One region of the Serratia sp. UGAL515B_01 genome, then DNA from elsewhere that is predicted to be linked to it. Evidence: predicted binding sites of a transcription regulator. Region 1 holds the regulator's gene; the other holds the start of a gene.
What was found. The regulator PhoB, encoded in region 1, activates phosphate uptake and scavenging genes when phosphate is short. The targets are predictions, from matches to a motif close to CTGTCATAAAACTGNCNNAT.
Positions count from the first base shown of each region.

Region 1 (12,083 bases):
ATACGCAATGGTTGCTGACACTAAGCGCGAAATTCAGAAAGCTTACGGCATTGAACATCCAGATGCCGGCGTTGCACTGCGCGGTTCCTTCCTGATCGACAAAAACGGCATTGTTCGTTCTCAGATCGTTAACGATCTGCCAATTGGTCGTAATATTGACGAAATGATCCGCACCGTTGATGCACTGCAATTCCACGAAAAACACGGCGAAGTATGCCCAGCTCAGTGGGAAAAAGGCAAAGCAGGTATGGGCGCATCCCCAGATGGCGTTGCAAAATATCTGTCTGAAAACGCTTCCAAGCTGTAATTTCAGCCTGTAAACGTCCGAAGCCGGTCAGCTACGCTGGCCGGTTTTTTATACCCATCCACAAAAAAATTTCCATTTATTTGTTTTGCTTCACATTTTCTCCCCTTTTATTCATTTGCCCCTCTATACCTCGCTACTCTCTATGCATTAGCCTGCTTTGCGCTTTACTGGCGGGATACATCAATCACGATAAAAACTGACAGGAGTCGTTATGGTTTTGCAAAAATGGGGTCAGCCACTGACATTGGCAGTATGTCTGCTCAGCAGCGACCTGTACGCCGCCTCTAACCCGGCCGTAGAAGCACGGAATGGGATGGTGGTGACATCACAACATCTGGCTTCGCAGGTCGGCGTAGACATTCTCAAAATGGGGGGCAATGCGGTCGATGCTGCCGTTGCGGTTGGCTATGCTCAAGCCGTGGTCAACCCGTGCTGCGGGAATATTGGCGGCGGAGGTTTTATGACCCTGCATCTGGCAAACGGTACTGATACCTTTATCAACTTCCGCGAAACTGCCCCAGCAGCGGCCAGTGTAAACATGTATCTAGACGCGGACGGTAAAGTCAAAAAAGATGCCAGTCTATACGGCTATCTGGCTGCTGGGGTACCCGGTACGGTATTGGGAATGGAGACCGCACGGGAAAAGTACGGGAAGCTAAGCCGTGAACAAGTAATGGCACCAGCCATCAAACTCGCGCGTGAAGGCTTTATCCTAACGCGCGCCGATACCGATATCCTCGACACCACAATCACACGTTTTAAGCAGGACCCCGAGTCTGCTAAAATATTCCTGCGTCCAGATGGTTCGGCCCTTCAGCCAGGCGATCGGTTGGTACAAACGGACTTGGCTAACACATTGCAAGCCATCGCCAAAGAAGGCCCTTCAGCCTTCTACCATGGAAAGATCCCTCAGGCGGTAGAAGCTGCCGCGCAAAAAAGCGGTGGGGTACTGACTGCCGCCGATTTTGCCAACTATAAAGTGACAGAACCCCCCCCCATTACCTGTAGCTATCGCGGCTATAAATTCGTTTCAGCACCGCCCCCCAGCTCGGGAGGGGTGACACTGTGTGAAATTCTCAATATCGTTGAAGGTTACAACTTGAAAAGCATGGGCATCAACTCAGCAGCTGCCATTCATACCATGAGTGAGGCCATGCGCCATGCCTATATGGACCGCAACACCTATCTGGGCGATCCGGCTTTTATCCATAATCCGATTGAACGTCTGGTAAGTAAAAGCTACGCCGATGAAATCCGAAAAAAAATCGTTGCGGATAAAGCCACACCTTCTATCAACGTGCAACCTGGCATGGAGCCGCACGAAAAGCCGGAAACAACCCACTATTCTATTGTCGATCATGAGGGTAATGCGGTTTCAACCACCTATACCGTTAATGGTCGCTTCGGTGCCGTGGTGATCGCTCCGGGTACCGGATTCTTCCTCAATGATGAGATGGATGATTTTACGGTTAAAGTTGGCGAGAAGAACCTCTACGGCCTGGTACAAGGAACAGCTAACGCCATCGCACCAGGTAAGCGCCCACTATCCTCAATGAGCCCGACGCTGGTCACCAAAGACAACAAGATCTTTATGGTTCTAGGGTCGCCGGGCGGTTCACGCATCATCACTATCACACTGCAAACCACCCTCAACGTGATTGACCATGGCATGGCACCGCAGGAAGCGGTGAATGCACCAAGGATCCACCACCAGTGGTTACCGGATGAGGTGTATTACGAACAACGTGGCATTTCTGCGGACACCCTGAAAATACTTAAAGAGATGGGTTACAACATGGTTGAGCAAACCCCTTGGGGAGCCGCTGAGCTGATCCTGGTAGGGTTACCCGGGGCTGCAGGCGTCAGCACCGCTGATTCTGGCAATGACTCAGCTGTGTCTGGCCGAGTACGCGAAGGTTTTATCTACGGAGCCAATGACGTACGCCGCCCGGCAGGATCCGCCGTGGGGTATTAATAGTTAAGTACCGTTTTACCCGCCATTGGCAGGTAAAACGGTTGTTCAGTATTAACCAGGTAACCGCCACACGCTGGCCGATTCAGCAGTTAGTGTAAGTTGTAAGCCATTTTTCGTTGTGGTCAAGTCGGCCTCACCCTCCAATCGTTGCCATTTTCCCTTTTGCAACAATGGATTATAGGCCAAGGTTATTTCCCCTTCACCGCTACGCTGTAAAGCGACCAATACCTGTTCTTGCTGGTAAGTACGCACAAACACCAAAGATTCCCCTTGCGCATAAAGTACCTGGCAACCTCCACGTCTTAACGCCTTGCTCTGTTTACGCAATGCGGAGAGACGGCTAAACAGGGCTAGCAGATGCCGATCCCAGTGTTTCTCGTCCCACGGGAACGGTTTACGGCAGAAGGGATCATTGCCACCATCCAAACCAATTTCATTACCATAGTAGAGACAAGGGACGCCAATCCAGGTCAATAGCCATATTGCTGCCATTTTCATGCGCTGCGGATTGTTTTTCAGTAGCGTCTGAAAACGCGCAGTATCGTGGCTGTCCAACTGGTTGAACTGAATAATCTGAAGATTATGTGGTAACCCCGCGCGGTAACCGTCCATCCACTGCGCACAGGTGGCCGCATCCAGTTGAATCGGATGGTAGGCTACGTCTACTCCTGTCAGAAAAGCTCGCACCGGTAAAGCAAATCCCATGTAGTTCATGGCGGCGTCTTCAACTCCGGCATGCAACCAGCGGCGCGCGTCACCAAAATGCTCGCCCAACACATAGGCCTGGGGGTTTTCCTGCTTGACCGTCTGATAAATCTCAGCAAGGTAATGCAGGTTTCCCTTTGCTCCACCATTCTCACCCAGCATGTGTACAACATCCAACCGCCAGCCATCAATACTGTACGGTGGCCTTAGCCAATGGCGAACCACACTGTTTTCCGCCCGATAAATCGCATCAACCACCTGCGGCTCAGCAAAGTTGAGCTTTGGCAAGTTGGTATGCCCTTTCCAAGTCAGTGCGGTTCCATCTGGATAGAAGTTGAACCAGCCGCGATAAGGGGAATCAGGGTTGTGACAGGCTCCATTCACCGTCTGTTGATAACGGTCAAACCATGGATGCGAATCCCCTGTGTGGTTAAACACACCATCAAGCACCAGTTTTATTCCTACCTTGTGAGTGTTCACTCGCAAACGCTGTAATGCCTCATCACCACCGAAGTGAGGATCGACATGGTAGTAATCTTCAGTATCGTATTTATGCACACTCGGCGAGGTGAAGATCGGATTCAAATACAGTGCGGTGATACCCAATTGTTGCAAATAGGGCAACTTCTCACTAATGCCATCCAGATCTCCACCATAGAAGGTAGAAGCCGCATCCTGATCATCTTCTAAGGGATGTTGCCAATCGCGGCGCACCACATCACAACCTGCAGCATGATGATGATAACTGCCACTCTTAATACCGTGATCTCCTCCACTACAGGCGAAGCGGTCAGGGAAGATCTGGTAAAATACCTGATCGGCCACCCAGGATGGGCTGTTGTCCGGCTCATCCAGCGCATATTGTGCCAGTTGCCCCAACGGCACCAACGACCAGCCTAGTGGGCCAAACCACAACTGACGATCGGCCCACAGTAACTTGAAGCAATAGCGACGTACCGATTCCCCTTGATGCAGTGACAGGCTGGCTTGATAGTGCCATACCCCGTCGGCAACCTGCCCTTTCATAATCAGCAGCCACTCTTCATTGTCCGGTTCGGCGCGCAAGAATACCTGCTCAGGCAAATCATCACCTTGTAAACACAGGGTGATATCCAGACGGTGTCCATTATTAACCAAGAATGGCGGAACCGGTTGATGCCAGGCGTTAAGCATAACTCTTCTCCTGATGTACAAAACGAAATCGACAACATTGTGCATGTGCCTGGCACAATGCCACGTCGAGTGCAGTTCCCCCTCATCTCTGGGCGATAAACTCGGGGGATGAGTCGAGGGGTGGAGACGCTGAACAGCGCTGTAGACATACACCGTGTCCAAACGCTGACAACTGAAAACAAGTAGGTGGATTGGAGCCGGGACGATAAGTAGCCATCTTCCAAGGAAGAACCGCAAATCGATTCTCCCCTGGAACAGCATACTCAGATAAAGAGATTGCCTTATTCTTGCACAGGTGCCTGGATGTTTTTCTTCTTCTGGCGATTTACCTTAACGTAATATCCCAACAATAGAAGCACTACCCATACTAACCCAGCATAGAGGGAAATACGCGTGGTCGGGAAGTAACCGATCAGGCCGATAATGAATACCAGGAAGATAATAGCGATGACCGACGTAAATACACCGCCACGCAGTGGGAATGCCAGCTTGCTCACCTGCTCCTTGCTGAGGCTGCGACGGAAAGCAATCTGCGAGAACAGGATCATGATCCATACCCACACGGTAGCAAAGGTCGCTAACGAAGCAATCACCAGGAACACACTCTCCGGCATAATGTAGTTGAGATACACAGCGATCAGCATTGCCGCCATCATCACCACCACGGTGACCCACGGAATACCACGTTTGGAGATTTTACTGAATACCTGCGGTGCATGACCTTGTTCTGCCAAACCATGCATCATACGCCCGACACCGAACACGTCACTGTTAATGGCTGACAGTGAAGCAGTGATTACCACAAAATTAAGAATACCCGCGGCAATAGTGATCCCCATATGCTGGAAGGTCAACACAAAAGGACTACCGTTAGTGCCAACCTGATCCCACGGGTAAATTGACATGATGACAAACAGAGTACCGACATAGAACACCAGAATACGCCAAGGTACTGAGTTGATAGCCTTGGGGATCGACACTTTCGGATCCTTTGCTTCCCCAGCCGTGATACCAATGATCTCGATGCCACCGTAGGCGAACATCACTAATTGCAACGACAGTATCATGCCTACGAAGCCGTTACTGAAAAAACCACCATTGGTCCACAGATTATGTATTCCTGTCGGTTGCCCACCATTGCCGAACCCCCAGACAATGATACCGATCCCGGCCACGATCATGATGATAATGGTCGCCACTTTGAAGAACGAGAACCAGAACTCGAGTTCACCGAAAACCTTCACGCTCATCAGGTTAATGGCACCGATGATCAATACCACACTTAATACCCAAATCCAGTGCGGCACCTCAGGGAACCAGACGCCCATATAGATACCAAACGCTGTTACATCAGCAATAGCGACGATTAGGATCTCAAAGCAATAAGTCCAACCGGTAATGTAACCTGCCATTGGCCCAAGGTAATCCTGAGCATAACGTGAGAACGAACTGGCTTGCGGGTTATTGACCGACATTTCGCCCAGTGCGCGCATGATGATAAAAGCAACAATACCGCCGATCAGGTAAGCCAATAGAACGCTGGGGCCCGCCATTCTGATGGCCTCAGCAGAACCGTAGAACAAACCGGTTCCGATAGCTGAACCGAGAGCCATAAAGCGGATGTGGCGCGTAGTAAGGCCACGTTTCAGCTTATTGACGGTGGGGGGAGTGAATGACTGTTGTGGCATGAAAATGACCCGTCTTTTTAAACGTAAAAAAGCCACGGACAAGTCCGTGGCCCAGAATCAAGACCGTCGGTTTAGGAGTGAGCAGTCACTTGGCTGCGCGCAAAAACCCGATCATAAATTGCGACCAGTACCAACATTAACAGCGAAGGGGGTAACCAAGCCAGCCCCTGCGCCGCAAGCGGCAAGTGATCGGTCCATGCTGGCATCAAGTGCTGGAAGCTGGACGCTTTCACGGCATCAAGAATACCAAACAAAAGGCTGACTAACATCACCGGCGCAACAATACGTGATGAACTATTCCACCAACGCAAGGTGAAGCTCAACACAACCAGCACAATGCAAGGTGGGTAAATAGCGGTCAGTACTGGGATAGAAATCTGAATCAGGTGACTCAGCCCCAGATTGGAAACCACCATGGAGAACACACCAAGAATAAACACCAGCGTTTTGTATGACAGCGGCAGATATTGCGCAAAAAACTCCGCACAAGCGCAAGTCAGACCGACCGCAGTTACCATACAGGCAATAAAAATCAATGCAGCCAAGAAAAAGCTACCCACGCCACCGAAAGTATTTTGCACATAGGCATGTAGGATCACCGCGCCGTTGGTGGCATCAGGAGTCAAAACGCCACTGCCGGAACCCAATTTAAACAGGCTCAAATAAACCAGAGTTAACCCCAACCCAGCAATAAGACCAGCCAAGATCGTGTAACGAGTCAGCAAACCTGCATCTTTAACACCACGCGAACGTGCTGCATTCACGATGACGATGCCGAATACCATGGCCCCCAGCGTGTCCATCGTCAGGTAACCATTAACAAAACCGGAAGAGAATGGGACGCTCTGATAAGCTTCAGCAGCAGGGATCGGGCTGCCTGCGGGCCAGATCAACGCAGCAATCCCCAGCACTGCCAATGCGAGGATCTTCATTGGAGCCAATAAATGCCCCACCGTATCGAGCAGACGGCCGGGATAGAGTGAGATGCCGATCACCAGCGCAAAATACACCAGACTGTAGATAAACAGCGGCATTGCACCGTCACCGGTCAATGGTGCGATACCCACTTCAAAAGAGACGGTCGCCGTACGTGGAGTTGCAAACAGCGGGCCGACGGCAAGGTAGCATACCGTTGCCAACAACAAACCGGCACTGCGACCAATCGGCGAACTCAGCGCATCAACACCGCCGCCTACACGCGCTAGTGCAATCACGGTGATCACCGGTAAACCAACGGCAGTGATCAGAAAACCAAGAGCAGCAGTCCATACATGCTCACCAGACTGCAAACCCACCATCGGCGGAAAGATTATGTTCCCAGCGCCGACAAATAAGGCAAAGGTCATGAAACCCAAAGCCAGAATATCTTTTGATGTTAAACGATGACTCATACGATGTTGTGTTGCCTGTTAAAAAGTAAAAAATTACCCGGTATGGTGTTGAAAATGCTCATCCTGGCTGCTGGTTACCATTTCATCTCGAGACCGACAGACACAAAATCTTGCACTGCCAGACAGTCATCCTTGTGAAAAAAGACCACTCATGATGATAGGCGGAGGTTTTAGTTATTATTTACCCGTTAGTTTTCACGTTGCAGCCAACAATTATGTGGTCTGAAAACGGTGGGATAGACGGAGGTTTAATCCAAAAACGGAGGCTAAGAACCCATCCCTTAAGGCTAATTACTGACCATCCTGGCCCTGAGCCGTATTAAAAACCCTCACGTACTGCTTGCACGCTACGGTTTCTGTGCACGTTCTGTGTCAAAATACCTTGCACCAATAACGCCTACTGGAACAGGCTCTAAGTAAAATATTTATAGCGTTGAAAGGCAATACTCAATGCTAAAAGCAGAGTAATTGACCAAATAATATTACATAGCCAGTTAAACGTAATGGTTATCAATAAATATACACTACATGATTTGTATTATTTTTAAACACTAAAATCATAAAATATGAAACAAAGCGTTACCTGACGCAAACACCACCATAAAATACATGATCTCCCCATTGGTTGCTATTTCTCAGCCTGTAGCTGACAAAAAGCACAGCAAAGGACGGTAGAAACACCTATAAGGGGGGAACCAGATCTGCCACAAGCCAGTTATGGTTCACTGCCTAATCCCAGAAAAGTGCAGGTTTGACACAACGTATACGGCGAAAACGACACCTTAACGTCTTGACTAACATCGCACAAAACAACAGCGATCGGTGAAGTCAGGTTATGGAGCCACATGCCTTGATGACAGGCTTTTGAGTCTGCGATGGCACAGCGGATAATTTAGGAACACAGCCTAGTTGTTCACTGTACTCTCTGATATATTTTCTTCAACAATTAATCTGTTAGGCAAGGTGAATATAAAGCGCGTGCCAAGACCAGGCTCGCTGAGAACCTCCAGACGCGAATCATGATGACTAAGCGCATGCTTGACAATAGCCAGCCCCAGTCCACTCCCCCCAGTCTGGCGTGAGCGCGCTTTATCAACACGGTAAAAACGCTCCGTAAGACGAGGAAGATGTTCCGCGGCAATACCTGGCCCGTTATCACTCACCTGAAACTGTGCCCCTTGCGGGGTCTGCTGCCAACTCACCTCAATATGGGTGCCTTTAGCTGTATGACTTACAGCGTTATATACCAGATTAGATACCGCACTGCGTAACTGTTCTTCGTTACCAAACACTTTCAAATTTTCGTTAACTCGAAAGTTGATCTCGTGACAGGCATTACTGAGTGACTGAGCTTCACGCTGTAATACGCGCAAAATCAATGGAATATCAACCTTCTCATTCATATCTATGTTTGGCGCAGCTTCAATACGTGACAACGTTAATAGCTGCGTCACCAAACCATCCATGCGTTTGGTCTGCTCTTGCATAGTGCTCAACGCTTTTCCACGTAACGAGCCATCCAACTCTTCGTCGCTCATCATCTCCAGATACCCCTGCAACACCGTTAAAGGTGTACGAAGCTCATGGCTGACGTTGGCAAAGAAGTTACGTCTGCTTCTTTCCAACTGGCGCATCTGGGTAACATCACGTGCCACCATCAGCAACTGCCCTTCGGAATACGGCATAATACGAAATTCTACAAAGTGTTCATTATTCAACTGCAGCGTTAAAGGTTTGGTAAATGCCTGCTGTTGTAGATATTGGCTGAATTCCGGATAACGTATCAAGTTTAGAATGTGTTGGCCGTTGTCTTCCGGCCAGCGAAAACCTAACAGGTGTTGCGCTAATCCATTGCACCAAAAAATGTTGCCCTCAACGGTAGTCATCACAACAGCATCGGGCAAGGATTCAGCACCGCTGCGGAAACGTTTGATCAACAGCGCCAGCTCACGCCGGCGATGGCGATTACGTTGTTGCATCTGATAGAGGCCATAAAACAGCGGCTCCCAGCTCCAACGCCCGGGCGGTGGCGTCATGCTACGATCAACCCACAACCAGTGGGAAAGTTTGAGTTGATTATAAAAATTCCAGACTAAGGTAACCAACACGGACACCAGCAGGAACCAAGGCAGATAACCAAAAATCAGCCCTAGTAAAAAGGCAGGCAAACAAAAAAGAGCCAGCTCGCTCGCCAGTCTCTTCCACGATAAACGTTCTAACACAGTAAATTCTCCAGCGCTGTGCTGTCAGTAGCGCGTTGAGAACCGATAACCGGTGCCCCTAACGGTTTGAACCATCTTGTCATGACCACTGGCCTCCAGCGCCTTGCGCAGCCGGCGAATATGCACATCAACGGTACGGTCTTCAACATAAACGTTAGTGCCCCAAACGTAATTAAGCAACTGTTCACGGCTGTAAACACGTTCTGGGTGAGTCATAAAAAAATGCAACAGTTTAAATTCTGTCGGCCCCATATCCAGTGGTTGTTCACTGGCCATCACCCGGTGCGAGGAGGGATCAAGACTAAGCCCCTGCATTTCAATCACCTCATTCACCGCCATCGGTGAAATACGGCGCAACACTGCTTTGATGCGCGCCACCAACTCCTTGGGAGAGAACGGTTTAGTGATATAATCATCCGCCCCCACCTCAAGACCACGTACCCGGTCCTCCTCTTCGCCGCGCGCAGTCAGCATCATCACTGGAATATCACGAGTTATCGCCTCACGCTTCATGTGCTTTATGAGCTGGATCCCGGAGCCACCAGGCAACATCCAGTCCAGGAGAACTAAATCAGGGAACGGCTCAGACAGGCGCATTATTGCACTGTCATAATCCTCGGCTTCCAACGGTTGGTAACCATTCTGCTCCAACACAAAACACACCATCTCACGGATCGGCGCTTCGTCTTCCACCACCAGTATGCGTCTTGCCATTGTCCATCCTGCCAATGAGTTTGCGATCTATTTAGGTCGTGTGACGTTATTATGCGTCAATTTTGTGACAATTTTATGAATACGTTGCTCTGCGGATAGCCTTAAGCATAGTGATTATTTTTATTGCCATTTGATTGCGCCACGACAGGAGATGTCTACGCGCTTATAATCGCCGCTATCCTCTTATTAGCCAAGAAGCCTTATATGCGCCTGATCCATACCTCTGACTGGCATTTGGGCCAGCACTTTTTCACTAAAAGCCGCGCCGCAGAGCATCAGGCTTTCTTAGGCTGGCTGATCGAAATCGTGGAACAACAGCAGATTGATGCCGTGATCGTCGCAGGGGATCTTTTTGATACCGGTTCCCCCCCAAGCTACGCTCGTGAACTGTATAACCGTTTTGTCGTGGACCTTCAGCGCACCGGCTGCCAACTGGTGATACTCGGCGGCAATCATGACTCCGTTGCAACGCTGAATGAATCGCGTGAGCTGCTTTCCTATCTGAATACCACCGTGATTGCCAATGCGCAAACAGACCCAGAACAGCAAATTGTGGTCCTGAATCAACGCAATGGTCAACCAGGGGGGGTACTGTGTGCAATCCCCTTTCTGCGCCAACGAGATCTGCTCTCAAGCCGTGCAGGAGAGTCTGGTAACCAGAAACAACAGGCCTTACAAAATGCAATTGCCGAGCATTATCACGGCCTGTATCAGGCTGCCTGTGTATGCCGCCAGACACTGGGTCTAAAACTGCCGATAATCGCAACCGGCCATCTGACGACGGTAGGAGTGAACACCTCCGATTCAGTGCGCGATATTTACATTGGTACGCTTAATGCTTTCCCAGCGCAGTTATTCCCTCCCGCCGACTACATTGCATTAGGTCATATTCACCGAGCGCAGAACGTAGCAAAATCTGAACATATCCGTTATAGCGGTTCACCAATCCCATTAAGTTTTGATGAGTTGGGTAAAAACAAAAGTGTATTTATGGTTGATTTTGCTGACGGCGTATTGCAGCAGGTCACCTCGCTAGAAATCCCCACCTACCAACCCATGCAGTTAATCAAGGGCAACTTGCAACAAATTACCGCCCAATTGCAGCAATTTAGCGATTACCAAGGCGATTTGCCGGTTTGGTTGGATATTGAAGTTGCTACCCAAGATTACCTGGGTGATATCCAGCGGCGGATCCAACAGTTAGTTGACGATCTGCCGGTTGAAGTTCTCCTGCTTCGACGCAGCAAGGAGCAACGCTCACAGACTCTTGTCCAACAGGACAAAGAAACGTTGAACGAATTGAGCGTCGGCGAAGTATTCGAACGCCGGTTGACAATCGAAGAAGAAATGACTGAACCCCGCCAGCAACGGATGCGGCAAATGTTTCAACAGGTGGTAGAAAGCCTGCACCACGGCGAGGAGCCTTCAGCATGAAAATACTGAGCCTACGGCTGAAAAACCTCAACTCCCTGCAAGGTGAGTGGAAAATTGATTTCTCTGCAGAACCCTTTGCCAGTAATGGCCTTTTTGCTATTACCGGCCCAACGGGCGCGGGTAAAACCACGCTACTGGATGCTATTTGTCTAGCGCTGTATCACCAAACGCCACGTTTGGAAATCAGCGCCAACCAGAATGAGCTGATGACACGCCATACCTCAGAGTCACTGGCAGAAGTGGAATTTGAGGTCAAAGGGATCGGTTATCGTGCTTTCTGGAGCCAACGCCGTGCTAAAAACGATCCTGACGGAAATTTGCAAGCCCCCAAAGTCGAACTGGCGCTGCGGGAAGATGGAAAAATCCTGGCAGACAAAATTTCCGATAAAAAAGAGCTGATCGCCTCAATAACCGGCCTGGACTTTGGTCGTTTTACCAAATCGATGATGCTGTCGCAGGGGCAGTTTGCCGCTT
Region 1 covers NZ_CP109901.1:2,972,535-2,984,617, forward strand. Annotated here, with positions in the region: gene OK023_RS13375 (peroxiredoxin C) at 1-307, shown strand, start outside; gene ggt (gamma-glutamyltransferase) at 519-2,282, shown strand; gene malZ (maltodextrin glucosidase) at 2,334-4,160, opposite strand; gene proY (proline-specific permease ProY) at 4,442-5,848, opposite strand; gene brnQ (branched-chain amino acid transport system II carrier protein) at 5,920-7,239, opposite strand; gene phoR (phosphate regulon sensor histidine kinase PhoR) at 8,145-9,461, opposite strand; gene phoB (phosphate response regulator transcription factor PhoB) at 9,486-10,175, opposite strand; gene sbcD (exonuclease subunit SbcD) at 10,380-11,609, shown strand; gene sbcC (exonuclease subunit SbcC) at 11,606-12,083, shown strand, end outside.

Region 2 (12,083 bases), 890 kb from region 1:
TCGGATCGTTTATTTTCCTTGCCGCCTGCCTGGCGCTGATGAGCATTATTCCTGCCAGCCAGACTGCCTGGCTGATCGCTATGTTTGCCGCTTTTACCCTGGTGATGTCAGCAGTGAGCAATTTAGTCGGCGTATTCCCCGCTGAAAGTTTCCCTACCGAGGTCCGTTCTATGGGCGTGGGTTTCGCCACCTCAATGAGTCGCCTGGGATCGGCTATCGGTACCGGCTTGCTGCCATTAGCCATCGTGCATTTTGGCATGCCAACCACAACCGCCATTCTGGCGTTGATATTGATCATTGGCGCCATTGTTTCAATAGCCTGGGCACCGGAAACCAAAGGATTAACGCTGGCCGACGCCGCACAAAGTTCAGTACCGATTGCCGACAACGCTTTCGTTACCCAGACGAAATAATATTATCTTTATGAAAAAAGGAGACATTTTGTGGAAATGTATATCGGTGAAGGGTTTGAAGGCAACGGTGTGAATGCCTCACATATCAATATCATGATCGGGCCGCGTAATGGTGTGGTCGGTCAGGCATTTTCCTCCAGCTTGGCATCACCCAGCCAAGGGCACTGCCCGTTTATGGTAGTGATCAAACCTAACGTACCTGCTAAACCCATGACGTTGTACGTTAACAAAGCCGAAATTGCTGGCGAACTGCATGGCAACGCGACCTGGGGCGCATCACAGGCAGCGATTGCCAAAGCAGTGACAGAAGCCCTGCTGGAGGGCATTTTACCTGCAGAGGCGGAGGATGAGTGGTGCATCGTTACCGCTAACTGGGTAAATCCTGGCTGCAATGATATCGATGAGGTTTACCACAACAACTATCGTGCTTGCACACAGGCGATCCGGGCAGCGATGGAAAAACAACCGACACGCCGCCAGTTGACCCAAGCACTGTCGCAGTTAGGCAACCCTTTCTATACCCCAAAAGCCTGAGGAAAACGCCATGGAATACATCAATCTGGGCCAATGCGGCCTGAAAGTCTCACGCTTATGCCTGGGCACCATGAATATGGGGAGCAAACAGTGGAAGCCGTGGATTTTCGATGAGGCGCAAAGTGAACCCTTGATCCGCCATGCTTTGGAGAAAGGGATTAACTTTATCGACCTGGCAGACTTTTATTCCAGTGGAGCGGGGGAAGAGGTTGTTGGACGGGTGATCAACCGGATTGCCAACCGCGACGAACTGGTACTAACCACGAAAGTAGGTTATCCCATTGGTGCCGGTTCCAACAATCAAGGGCATTCACGCAAGCACATCATGGAGAGTATCGATGCTAGCCTGCACCGCCTTGGTACGGATTACGTCGATATCTATATGCTGCACTACTTCGATGTGAATACCCCCATAGAAGAAACCTGGGCAGCCATGAACGACATAGTCCGTTCAGGTAAAGCGCGTTATGTGGGCGTTTCTACCATGTATACCTGGCAACTGGCCAAAATTCTGTGGTGCTGTGAACGCTATGGTTATGCCAAACCGATCAACATGCAGCTACAACTCAACTGCGCTTACCGTGAGGAAGAGCGTGAAATGATCCCATTCTGCCGGGATCAAGGGCTTGGCGTTTCGGTATTCAGCCCATTGGCGAGAGGTTTACTGAGTTGCGATTTCAATTCTGTACGCAACAAAACCGATTTCTTCACCCAGGAAATGTATGCGGACGCCACTTCGCTTAATGTTGCACAATCTGTTAGCAGGGTGGCTCAGCATCGCGGCGTCCCCCCCGCCCAAATCGCTCAGGCTTGGGTCATCAACCATCCAGGAGTAGACTGTATGCTGGTAGGCGCAGACTCGGTACAACAGATCGACAGCGCCATAGCCGCATTGGACACTCATCTCAGTGAAAGTGAGCGGTATGAACTGGAGCGCAATTATACGCCTTGCGATGTGATTAACGACTATACCGCAGGCAAGCGCATTACGCGTGAAAGCCGTCCAGCACGCGGTTTTTTCGCGGTGGATAATCAAGAGACAAGGAACATCGCATGACGTCTTATTCTTCATTAGTACGTACCGGTTGGTATTGCAACGGTGAATGGCAGACAACTGCCAGCACTTATTCTGTCAATAACCCTGCCAACGGTGAGAAGGTTGCCGATGTGGCAAGCGCAGGCAGCCCAGAAACCGAGGCTGCCATTGCCGCGGCAGCCACGGCACTCCCTGCATGGCGAGCGTTAACCGCCAAGGCGCGGGCGGAAATTTTGCAACGCTGGTTCCATCTGATCATGCAGCATCAAAAAGAGCTGGCGGAATTGATGGTGGCCGAACAAGGCAAAGTACTGAGCGAAGCCAGTGGTGAAGTGGCATATGCCGCCAGCTTTATTGAATGGTTTGCCGAGGAAGCCAAAAGGGCAAACGGAAAAACCATCCCTGCACCTAAAAGTGGCAATCAAATCTTCACCTTCAAAGAACCCGTGGGCGTCATTGCCGCAATAACGCCGTGGAACTTCCCGCTGGCGATGCTGACGCGCAAACTTGGCCCTGCGCTAGCCGCAGGTTGTACCGCCGTAATCAAACCGGCCAACGAAACTCCACTCTCAGCTTTTGCATTGATTGTCTTAGCTGAACAGGCTGGCGTTCCTGCTGGGGTAATTAATGCGGTATCTGGTGATACGGTCGCCATTGGCGAAACGTTGATGGCTAGCCCGATAGTACGTAAAATTTCCTTCACCGGCTCTACGCCCGTTGGTAAATTGTTGATGCGCCAGGCAGCGGATACGGTGAAAAAACTCTCGCTGGAACTGGGGGGTAATGCACCCTTTATCGTATTTGACGATGCCGATCTTGACGCGGCGGTGGCCGGGGCGATGGCAGCCAAATTCCGTAATAGCGGGCAGACCTGCGTTTGCGTCAACCGTTTCTACGTTCAAGACGGCATCTATGACCGTTTCGTTCAAAAATTGACTGAAGCCGCGCGGGCATTAAAGGTGGCGCCGGGCATGACGCCAGGAGCACAGCAGGGGCCACTTATCCATCTGAAAGCGGTAGAAAAAGTGGAAGCACATGTTCAGGATGCACTGAGGCTGGGCGCAAAACTGATGTGTGGTGGCGAGCGTCACGCGCTCGGCGGTTCATTCTTCCAACCAACCGTGTTGGCAAACGCAACAGAACAGATGCTATTAGCAAAGGAAGAAACCTTTGGTCCGCTTGCAGCCTGTTTCCGCTTTACCGATGAAGATGAAGCCATCAACCGAGCCAACGCAACACCGTTTGGCCTGGCGGCTTATTTATATACCCAAGATTTGGCTCGTGCCTTCCGCGTCACCAAGGCCTTGGAAAGCGGTATGGTTGGCGTTAATGAAGGTATTATCTCTACCGAAGTAGCGCCTTTTGGCGGCGTGAAGGAGTCAGGGCTGGGCCGCGAAGGGTCTGACATTGGCCTAGACGAATATATGGAGACCAAATACGTCAATATGGGGCAATTGCTGTAAGCGAACCCGTCTCGTTCACCCTTCTCATGAAAACTTTTGCTATAATCTTCCCCACTCCGGTGGGGAAGGTTTGAACGACAAAAAATGAACCAGCGCAGTCTAACGATAAGGGGCAGTAAGAGGAACTTCAGCGTCCGGTTCGTGGACAATTCTATTACGTAAATCCCGCCTTACGATCTCAATAACCCAGAACCAGAAAATATGCCCCAGTATTTCAGAAAGATACTCATCAAATGGCAGTTGTGAAAGAGGAGGCGTTAAGCCTAAAAGAGGGAAACTAATACCATGTACCGCGATAGTCGCAATAATACCGGCTAATACGCCCTGCCACAGTTTAACCTTAGGGAAAACTTCAGCAACAAGACAATAACCAATAGCAAATACTAACGAAAATATGATGTGGGTAACCATAACTGGATTGATGATATGTTCAGAAAAAGTGTATACCGTACCTGTTGGATCTATTCCAAGATAGTCTCTCAAAAATAGATAGGGTGGATTAAATTCAGCACGACCATCAGATAGCGTTCTTGGTGGCAGCGGAACCTCCGCTCCCCATTTAACAAATGCAGAAAGTATCCCTGCAATGATACCAACAAAAAACGCCACACCATAACGACGTCGGCTAGGATCGGTTTTCTTAAACAATTCACTGATATTAATCATAATAATCATCCTTGTATATATTTATCATACTTCAAGTTACATAATTTTTATCTTTCCAACTCCAATCCCAATGACTTGCATAAATCACTTTTTGGGGTGAGTAAATAAGGTAGTTAAATCGCCATAAACTCGAAGAGCGACAGATATATCATAAATAATTTCTACACCTGTCAAGCATATAAAAGGAAATCACTGAACATCCACCACAATATATTGATCTTCGTCATTAATTAATGACTTTTAGGAGTGATTATTATCTATGATGTAAGTTGAGAAAATTTCTGATTAATTGATAGGTAATAGTGATTTATTACGCCACCAGCTTCGTTTAATCGGTCGTGTATTCAATATGGTGAATGGTATTACAGTACATAGTTTTCACGCTCGATAAACGTACTAATGATCTTGCCATGTATTTCTATCGTTTTTAGGCTATGGCGCAGATTTATTGATAGTAATGAATAGTCAGATACCAACCGATGATCTGGTCGTGCGTTTCCTCTGGCTTCGAAAAGCAAATTGTTATGCGGTTTAGTCGTTTGATACTTAATACCAAAAACAGACGGTGTACTGACTTACACTTTTGATCCACGAAACGATGAAACCTGCAGCGAGTTGCTGTCAATGCTCATACTATTTAACATCGGTATGATCACCCGCGATGACTGGGGAAGCTATACTCGTCATACTTCAAGTTGCTTGGGTGTTGACTGCCTTCGTTCACCCCTGTCACTTACCTGAGTAAGCTCCTGGGGCTTCGCTCAGTTGCCGCCTACAAGCAACTCGAATTATTTTGGGTATAGACTAGGAAGTGTCAAAAGAGAGACTTTGACCGGAAAAATCTTTACTCAGCGCATTGAGCGTAACAACCTGACACTGAGAACCAGAATCCCGTACAACTCTCAGCTTCTCATGCCCTGTAGATCATGAAACGGTTATCGGTGCCTTTATCGAAAATACGTGTTCTACTGACGGAAATAATTCCCCTAATTTCATTCTAAAACTAAACCTTGTTCAATTTTTTCAATTTCATCTGTGACGAGATTCCTTTTCTCTTTGTAATAGGGTTTATGCTTTTTTTCTTTCAATTTCCATATATTTTCTTTTGACAACTCTTTTACGCGCTGATTGCTATAGAAGTCTGTCGGGTTTTGCTTTGATTTCATAAAAACATCAGCCGGTTCAGTGGTAATGCCATATAACTGTCTCGGTAAGGTGCTACTTGCTTGAGTTACAGGGGTTAGGAAGATATAAGAAATTGAAATAAACAGACAGTTTATAAAACTAATTTTTATATTCATAAAGTAAACACCTCAGATGAGTCATCAAAATCTAGACAAGAGACACTTAAAATTAGTATACATTGATGGCAATTTAACACAATATTTTAGCTCTGTGATAATTCAGGGTTAATATCATCGTTGATTGGATTCTCTATATTTTTATTGGATGAAATATAAATCAATGGATGTACATATTAAATAACAAATGATTATTTTGATATTCTTAGGGTTCTCTATGAATAGAGTTATTAGGCTAATTTTTTCGTGACGAAAATTTATTGAAAATTGACATCAGTGCTGCCTGAGGTCAATCTTCTCTCGTCAACAGGCGGCACAGGTGATACCTACGACAATGCGCTAGCGGAGAGTATCAACGGCTTGCACAAAACGGAGGTCATTTATCCTCTGAGTTGGAAACGTCAATCAGCCTAGCGGCCTTAACTTGGGTAGAAAGGCGCTGTCTCAGCGCCTTTTGGGGAGAAAATAGGCAAAATCAGCTATCAGATTGCTGACAAAGCCCATTATTAGGAAGAACGTATCAAGAGGATCATGGCGACGTTACGTCGTCTGATGGGGGAGCACAGGGATGTGCTCCATAATAACGCCTCGATGCGCTTGGCGCGGGTATCTCAGGCTAGAAAGCAGCCTTGTCATCAACCTCAACTACGTATTCTTGTTGTCTTTGCCATCCGCCAGCAATTTATCCAGTGCATCGCCGCCAATGTGGCGAAAATCCTGGCCTTTGACAAAATAAAAGATGAATTCACAAATATTCTGGCAACGGTCGCCAATACGCTCTATGGAACGGGCGCAGAATAGCGCTGTCAGCACGCTCGGAATAGTACGTGGATCTTCCATCATATGCGTCATTAACTGACGCACAATGCCCTCATACTCTTGGTCGACCTTCTTGTCTTCGCGATAAATACGAATGGCTTCGTCCAAATCCATACGCGCAAAAGCATCCAACACATCGTGCAACATCTGTACCGTGTGACGGCCCAATGATTCCAGGCTCACTAACAACGGTTGATATTGATGAGAGAATTTCTCCAACGCAGTGCGGCAGATTTTATCCGCTACATCACCAATACGTTCTAGTTCGGAAATCGTCTTAATAATCGCCATCACCAGACGCAGATCGCTGGCCGTAGGTTGACGCTTGGCAATGATGCGCACGCAGGCTTCATCAATCGCCACCTCCATCATGTTAACCTTGGCATCCCCCTCAATCACGCGTTTAGCAAGTTCACCATCCTGGTTGTGCATCGCAGTGATAGCATCGGTCAACTGTTGCTCAACCAATCCGCCCATGGTCAGCACTTGTGTGCGTATATGTTCAAGTTCTGCGTTGAACTGACCGGAAATGTGCTTGTTTAAATTCAGATTATCCATGATTCATCCTAATCAACCATAACGGCCAGTAATGTAATCTTCAGTCTGCTTTTTCTGCGGTGCGGTAAACAGAGTGTCAGTATCACTGAACTCAATCAACTCACCCAGATACATAAATGCTGTGGAATCTGAACAACGCGCAGCCTGCTGCATATTGTGGGTCACAATCACCACAGTGTAGTCAGACTTCAGTTCACTGATCAGCTCTTCAATTTTTCCGGTCGAGATAGGGTCCAGCGCCGAGCAGGGCTCATCCAGCAGCAACACTTCGGGACGGATGGCAATGCCACGTGCAATACACAGACGCTGTTGCTGGCCACCCGATAAGCTGTAACCACTTTGGTGCAGCTTGTCTTTGGTTTCATTCCACAATGCTGCTTTAGTCAACGCCCACTGTACCCGCTCATCCATATCCACACGGGACAACTTCTCAAAAAGACGCACGCCAAAAGCAATGTTATCGTAAATCGACATCGGGAATGGCGTTGGCTTTTGGAACACCATACCTACCTTAGCACGCAGCAGGGCGATATCTTGGTTATCCGTTAGAATATTTTGTCCATACAACAGGATCTCACCTTCAGCACGTTGCTCAGGATATAGCTGGTACATCTTGTTGAAAGTACGAAGCAAAGTCGACTTACCACAGCCAGACGGGCCGATAAATGCAGTGACCTTGTTACTGGCAATATCCAACGTGATGTTTTTCAGCGCATGGAATTTGCCATAGTAGAAGTTCAGATCGCGCACCTGAATTTTGCTGCTGGTAGCGTCAGTAACCATACTCATCAAGACTTCTCTCTTTATTACAGCACCGACCATGCGGCACTTAAATTTTTATGAATGCTTTTTCTTGGCGAAAACGACACGCGCCAGGATATTCAGAAGCAGAACGCAGAGGGTGATCAACAGCACACCGGCCCAAGCCAGCTGTTGCCATTCAGCAAACGGACTCATGGCAAACTTGAAGATAGTGACCGGCAGGTTAGCGATCGGCTGCATCAGGTCAGTGCTCCAGAACTGATTCGAAAGCGAGGTAAACAGTAAGGGGGCCGTTTCACCAGCAATACGTGCAATCGCCAACAGTACACCGGTGATAATGCCGGAGACTGATGCTTTTAACGTAATAGCGGAAATTATGCGCCATTTTGGCGTACCCAACGCATAGGCCGCTTCACGCAGCGTATCAGGTATCAGCTTAAGCATATTCTCGGTGGTGCGGATGACTATCGGGATCTGCAATAGCGCCAACGCAATGATCCCTGCCCATCCGGAGAAATGTTCCATTTTCATCACTACCACGGTGTAGACGAAAAGACCTACAACAATAGAAGGTGCTGATAACAGAATATCGTTGATAAAGCGGATCACTTCAGCCAACCAGGATTGGCGACCATATTCGGCCAGATAAATCCCCGCCAGAATCCCCAGAGGCGTACCAAAGATGGTGGCCCACAGGATCAACAGCCCACTACCGGCAATGGCGTTAGCCAAACCACCACCCGCGGTATTGGGAGGGGGCGTCATTTCGGTAAACAACGCCAGCGACATGCCGTCGATACCCTTGGTTACCGTTGAGAACAAAATCCAGACCAGCCAGAACAGACCGAACACCATGGTTGCCATCGACAGGAACAACGCAATTCGGTTCTTCTGACGGCGCCAAGCCTGCATTCTGCGGCGGCTTTCTGCCAACTCTAGAGGGGTTTGTGTATTCATCGTAGCCACGTTAGCGCCCCTCATTCTTGGTCAGGCGCATTATCATTAACTTCGAAAATGCAAGGACGATAAAGGTAATAACAAACAAGATCAGGCCCAACTGCATCAATGCTGAGGTATGCAACCCAGATTCTGCTTCCGCAAATTCGTTGGCCAGCGCCGAGGTAATGCTGTTACCTGGCATAAATAACGAAAAGCTGTCGAGCTGATAGGTGTTACCGATAATAAAGGTAACCGCCATCGTTTCGCCCAATGCACGGCCAAGACCAAGCATAATCCCGCCAATCACACCATTCTTGGTAAATGGCAGCACAATGCGCCAGATCACTTCCCAAGTGGTGCAACCGATGCCGTAGGCAGACTCTTTCATCATGACCGGGGTTTGCTCAAATACATCGCGCATCACTGCCGCAATGTAAGGAATGATCATAATCGCCAAGATCACCCCGGCAGCCAGAATACCAATACCGAATGCCGGGCCGGAGAACAGCTCACCGACAATCGGAATACCCGAAAGTACGTTACCTACCGGAGTCTGGAAATATTCAGCAAACAGCGGAGCAAATACGAATAGACCCCACATGCCGTAAACAATACTTGGGATAGCGGCCAATAATTCAATGGCAATGCCCAACGGACGCTTAAGCCAATTGGGTGCCAATTCAGTGAGAAACAGGGCTATACCAAAGCTGACAGGGACAGCAATGATCAAAGCGATCAATGAGGTGACTATCGTTCCGTAAATGGGTACCAGTGCGCCAAACTGTTCAGCTGGGGCATCCCACTCTTTGGTCCACAGGAAGGCGAAGCCAAACTTCTGCATGCTTGGCCAAGAGGCAAAAATCAACGAAACGATAATGCCGCCTAGCAATAATAAGGTAATCAGCGCTGCCAGCCTGACCAGCGCGCTGAAGATAATGTCACCATTTTTACTTGGTGGTTTAATTGTCGGCCTAGATCCAGCCATAGGTTACTCTTCTGTTTAAAGCCAAGGGGCCCAGCATGCTGAGCCCTTACACATCAGGTTGAGGCGCGATCGTTCCACACCCTGCGTTCTTAGAATATTGCCTTACCAGACTTGTCTTTGATGTTGGTTCTCCAAGCTGCGCGGACCTGCTCAACCACTTCTGGTGGTAATGTAGCATAATCCAAATCACTCGCTTGCTTAGCCCCTGTCTCATAAGCCCAATCAAAGAATTTCAGCACTTCTGCACCTTGTTCTGGTTTATTCTGCTCTTTGTGAACAAGAATGAAGGTGGTTGAAGTAATAGGCCAGACGTTGTCACCTTTCTGGTTGGTCAGGTCCTGGGCAAAAGTTTTACTCCAATCCGCACCTTTGGCAGATGCGCTGAAGCTCTCTTCAGTGGGACTGACCGGTTGGCCATCTGCAGAAATCAGTTTAGTGTAAGCTAGGTTGTTTTGCTTGGCATAAGCATATTCGACATAGCCAATAGACCCCGGCAGGCGCTGAACGAATGCGGCGATACCGTCGTTTCCTTTACCACCTAAACCGGTTGGCCAGTTAACGGTTGAGCCAGCACCGATTTTCTCTTTCCACTGCGCATTAACTTTAGACAAATAACTGGTGAAGACGAAAGAAGTCCCGGAACCGTCAGCACGACGCACCACAGCGATGTTTTGATTCGGTAGTTTTATGTCAGGGTTCAACTTAACGATCGCCGGATCATTCCACTTTTTGATGTTCCCCAGATAGATATCACCCAGAGTTTGGCCATCAAGAGTCAATTCACCGGATTTAATTCCAGGAATGTTCACGGCAAGCACCACACCGCCAATCACGGTAGGGAACTGGAACAGACCATCGGCGGCCAGTTTGTCGTCAGACAACGGCGCATCAGAAGCACCAAAATCAACGGTGTTCGCAACGATTTGCTTTACGCCACCCGAGGAGCCTATCCCCTGATAGTTAACCTTATTGCCTGTTTCTTTCTGATAAGAATCTGCCCACTTGGCATAAACCGGAGCGGGAAATGTCGCACCTGCACCGGTAAGGCTAGCAACAGCGAACGCAGACACAGAGGCCAGGGAGAAAGTCGCTACCGCAATACTGGCGACAGTGGTACGCATCAGTTTCATAATCCCTCCTAATGGGATATTCAAAATCGACTTTGGGCCGTTTTCATCAGAGTAAGTATTGCTGTTGAAGGGAAAATAGGACAGTTTAATGACATTAAAATGTATTAAATATTACATTTATATTACAGAAATCACTTTTTTTCCTTTTATTCTAATAAAACAGTAAGTTAGATAAAATTTAATTGAAGAAAAATCTGTAAAAATGGCGTTAACCTTCTGACAGTGAGCAATTTATGGTGATGGTTCATTCATGGCCTGCGTTACCAGATACTTGGGTGTCCAGACTATATGGTATTGACAATGCCATAGCATGTGCGGTGCTTTTTCAAATCTACTCATGGCTAAATCATTATCATTTATGTGGATAACCGATTCGAATTTTCCCATGAGTAGCATTACTGGCAGCCGATAACCACGTTCATAAGACGTGGTATTCAGTTAGAAATAAAAAAATCCGGTATGCTTTTTGAACAGCATTACCGGATTTATTCAGTTTAAAACTCTATTGTTCTATCTAGATCTTTTATTGTCCGCGCATCACGAAATCACTCTACGGTGACAGACTTAGCCAGGTTACGCGGCTGATCCACATCGGTGCCTTTTATTAACGCCACATAGTATGACAACAGTTGCAAAGGTACGGTGTAGAAGATAGGTGCAACAATTTCCTCAACATGAGGCAGTGGGATAATGGTCATCCCTTCACTACTGACAAAACCCGCATCCTGATCGGCGAACACATACAGTTGACCACCACGCGCACGGACTTCTTCGATATTGGATTTCAGTTTTTCCAGCAATTCGTTATTGGGAGCAACCACGATGACCGGCATATCCGCATCAATCAGCGCTAATGGGCCATGCTTTAGTTCACCTGCTGCATAAGCTTCTGCATGAATATAGGAGATCTCTTTTAGCTTCAGAGCTCCTTCCATGGCTATTGGATATTGGTCGCCACGGCCAAGGAACAGTGCGTGGTGTTTGTCAGAGAAACCTTCAGCCAAAACCTCAATGTTCTTTTCCAGCGATAACATCTGCTCAATACGCGCTGGCAATGCCTGCAAGCCATGCACAATTTCCTGTTCTACAGTTTCAGGCATCCCTTTCAAACGGCCAATACGCGCCACCAGCATCAATAATACGGCCAATTGGGTAGTGAAGGCTTTGGTGGATGCAACGCCAATTTCGGTGCCTGCTTTGGTCATCAGCGCCAGATCGGATTCACGCACCAATGAGGAACCGGAGACATTACACACTGCCAGTGAGCCAAGATATCCCAATTCTTTCGACAGGCGCAGCGCTGCCAGCGTATCGGCGGTTTCCCCTGATTGGGACAAAGTGATGATCAAGCTGCCAGGACGCACAGCAGATTTGCGGTAACGGAATTCGGACGCGATCTCTACGTCACAGGGCACCCCCGCCAACGACTCGAACCAGTAACGCGCTACCATTCCAGAATGGTAAGATGTACCACAGG
Region 2 covers NZ_CP109901.1:3,862,002-3,874,084, reverse strand. Annotated here, with positions in the region: gene OK023_RS17470 (MFS transporter) at 1-413, shown strand, start outside; gene fae (formaldehyde-activating enzyme) at 444-947, shown strand; gene OK023_RS17460 (aldo/keto reductase) at 958-2,004, shown strand; gene OK023_RS17455 (NAD-dependent succinate-semialdehyde dehydrogenase) at 2,001-3,446, shown strand; gene OK023_RS17450 (YagU family protein) at 3,546-4,109, opposite strand; gene OK023_RS17445 (IS1 family transposase) at 4,558-4,704, opposite strand; partial or broken gene OK023_RS19245 (IS1 family transposase) at 4,668-5,067, shown strand; gene OK023_RS17430 (hypothetical protein) at 5,105-5,413, opposite strand; partial or broken gene OK023_RS17425 (hypothetical protein) at 5,705-5,907, shown strand; gene phoU (phosphate signaling complex protein PhoU) at 6,059-6,790, opposite strand; gene pstB (phosphate ABC transporter ATP-binding protein PstB) at 6,803-7,579, opposite strand; gene pstA (phosphate ABC transporter permease PstA) at 7,628-8,509, opposite strand; gene pstC (phosphate ABC transporter permease PstC) at 8,520-9,476, opposite strand; gene pstS (phosphate ABC transporter substrate-binding protein PstS) at 9,566-10,606, opposite strand; gene glmS (glutamine--fructose-6-phosphate transaminase (isomerizing)) at 11,152-12,083, opposite strand, start outside.
Region 2: pstS (phosphate ABC transporter substrate-binding protein PstS) is a predicted target of PhoB. The motif match lies at 10,682-10,701, and genes of this name have one in related genera.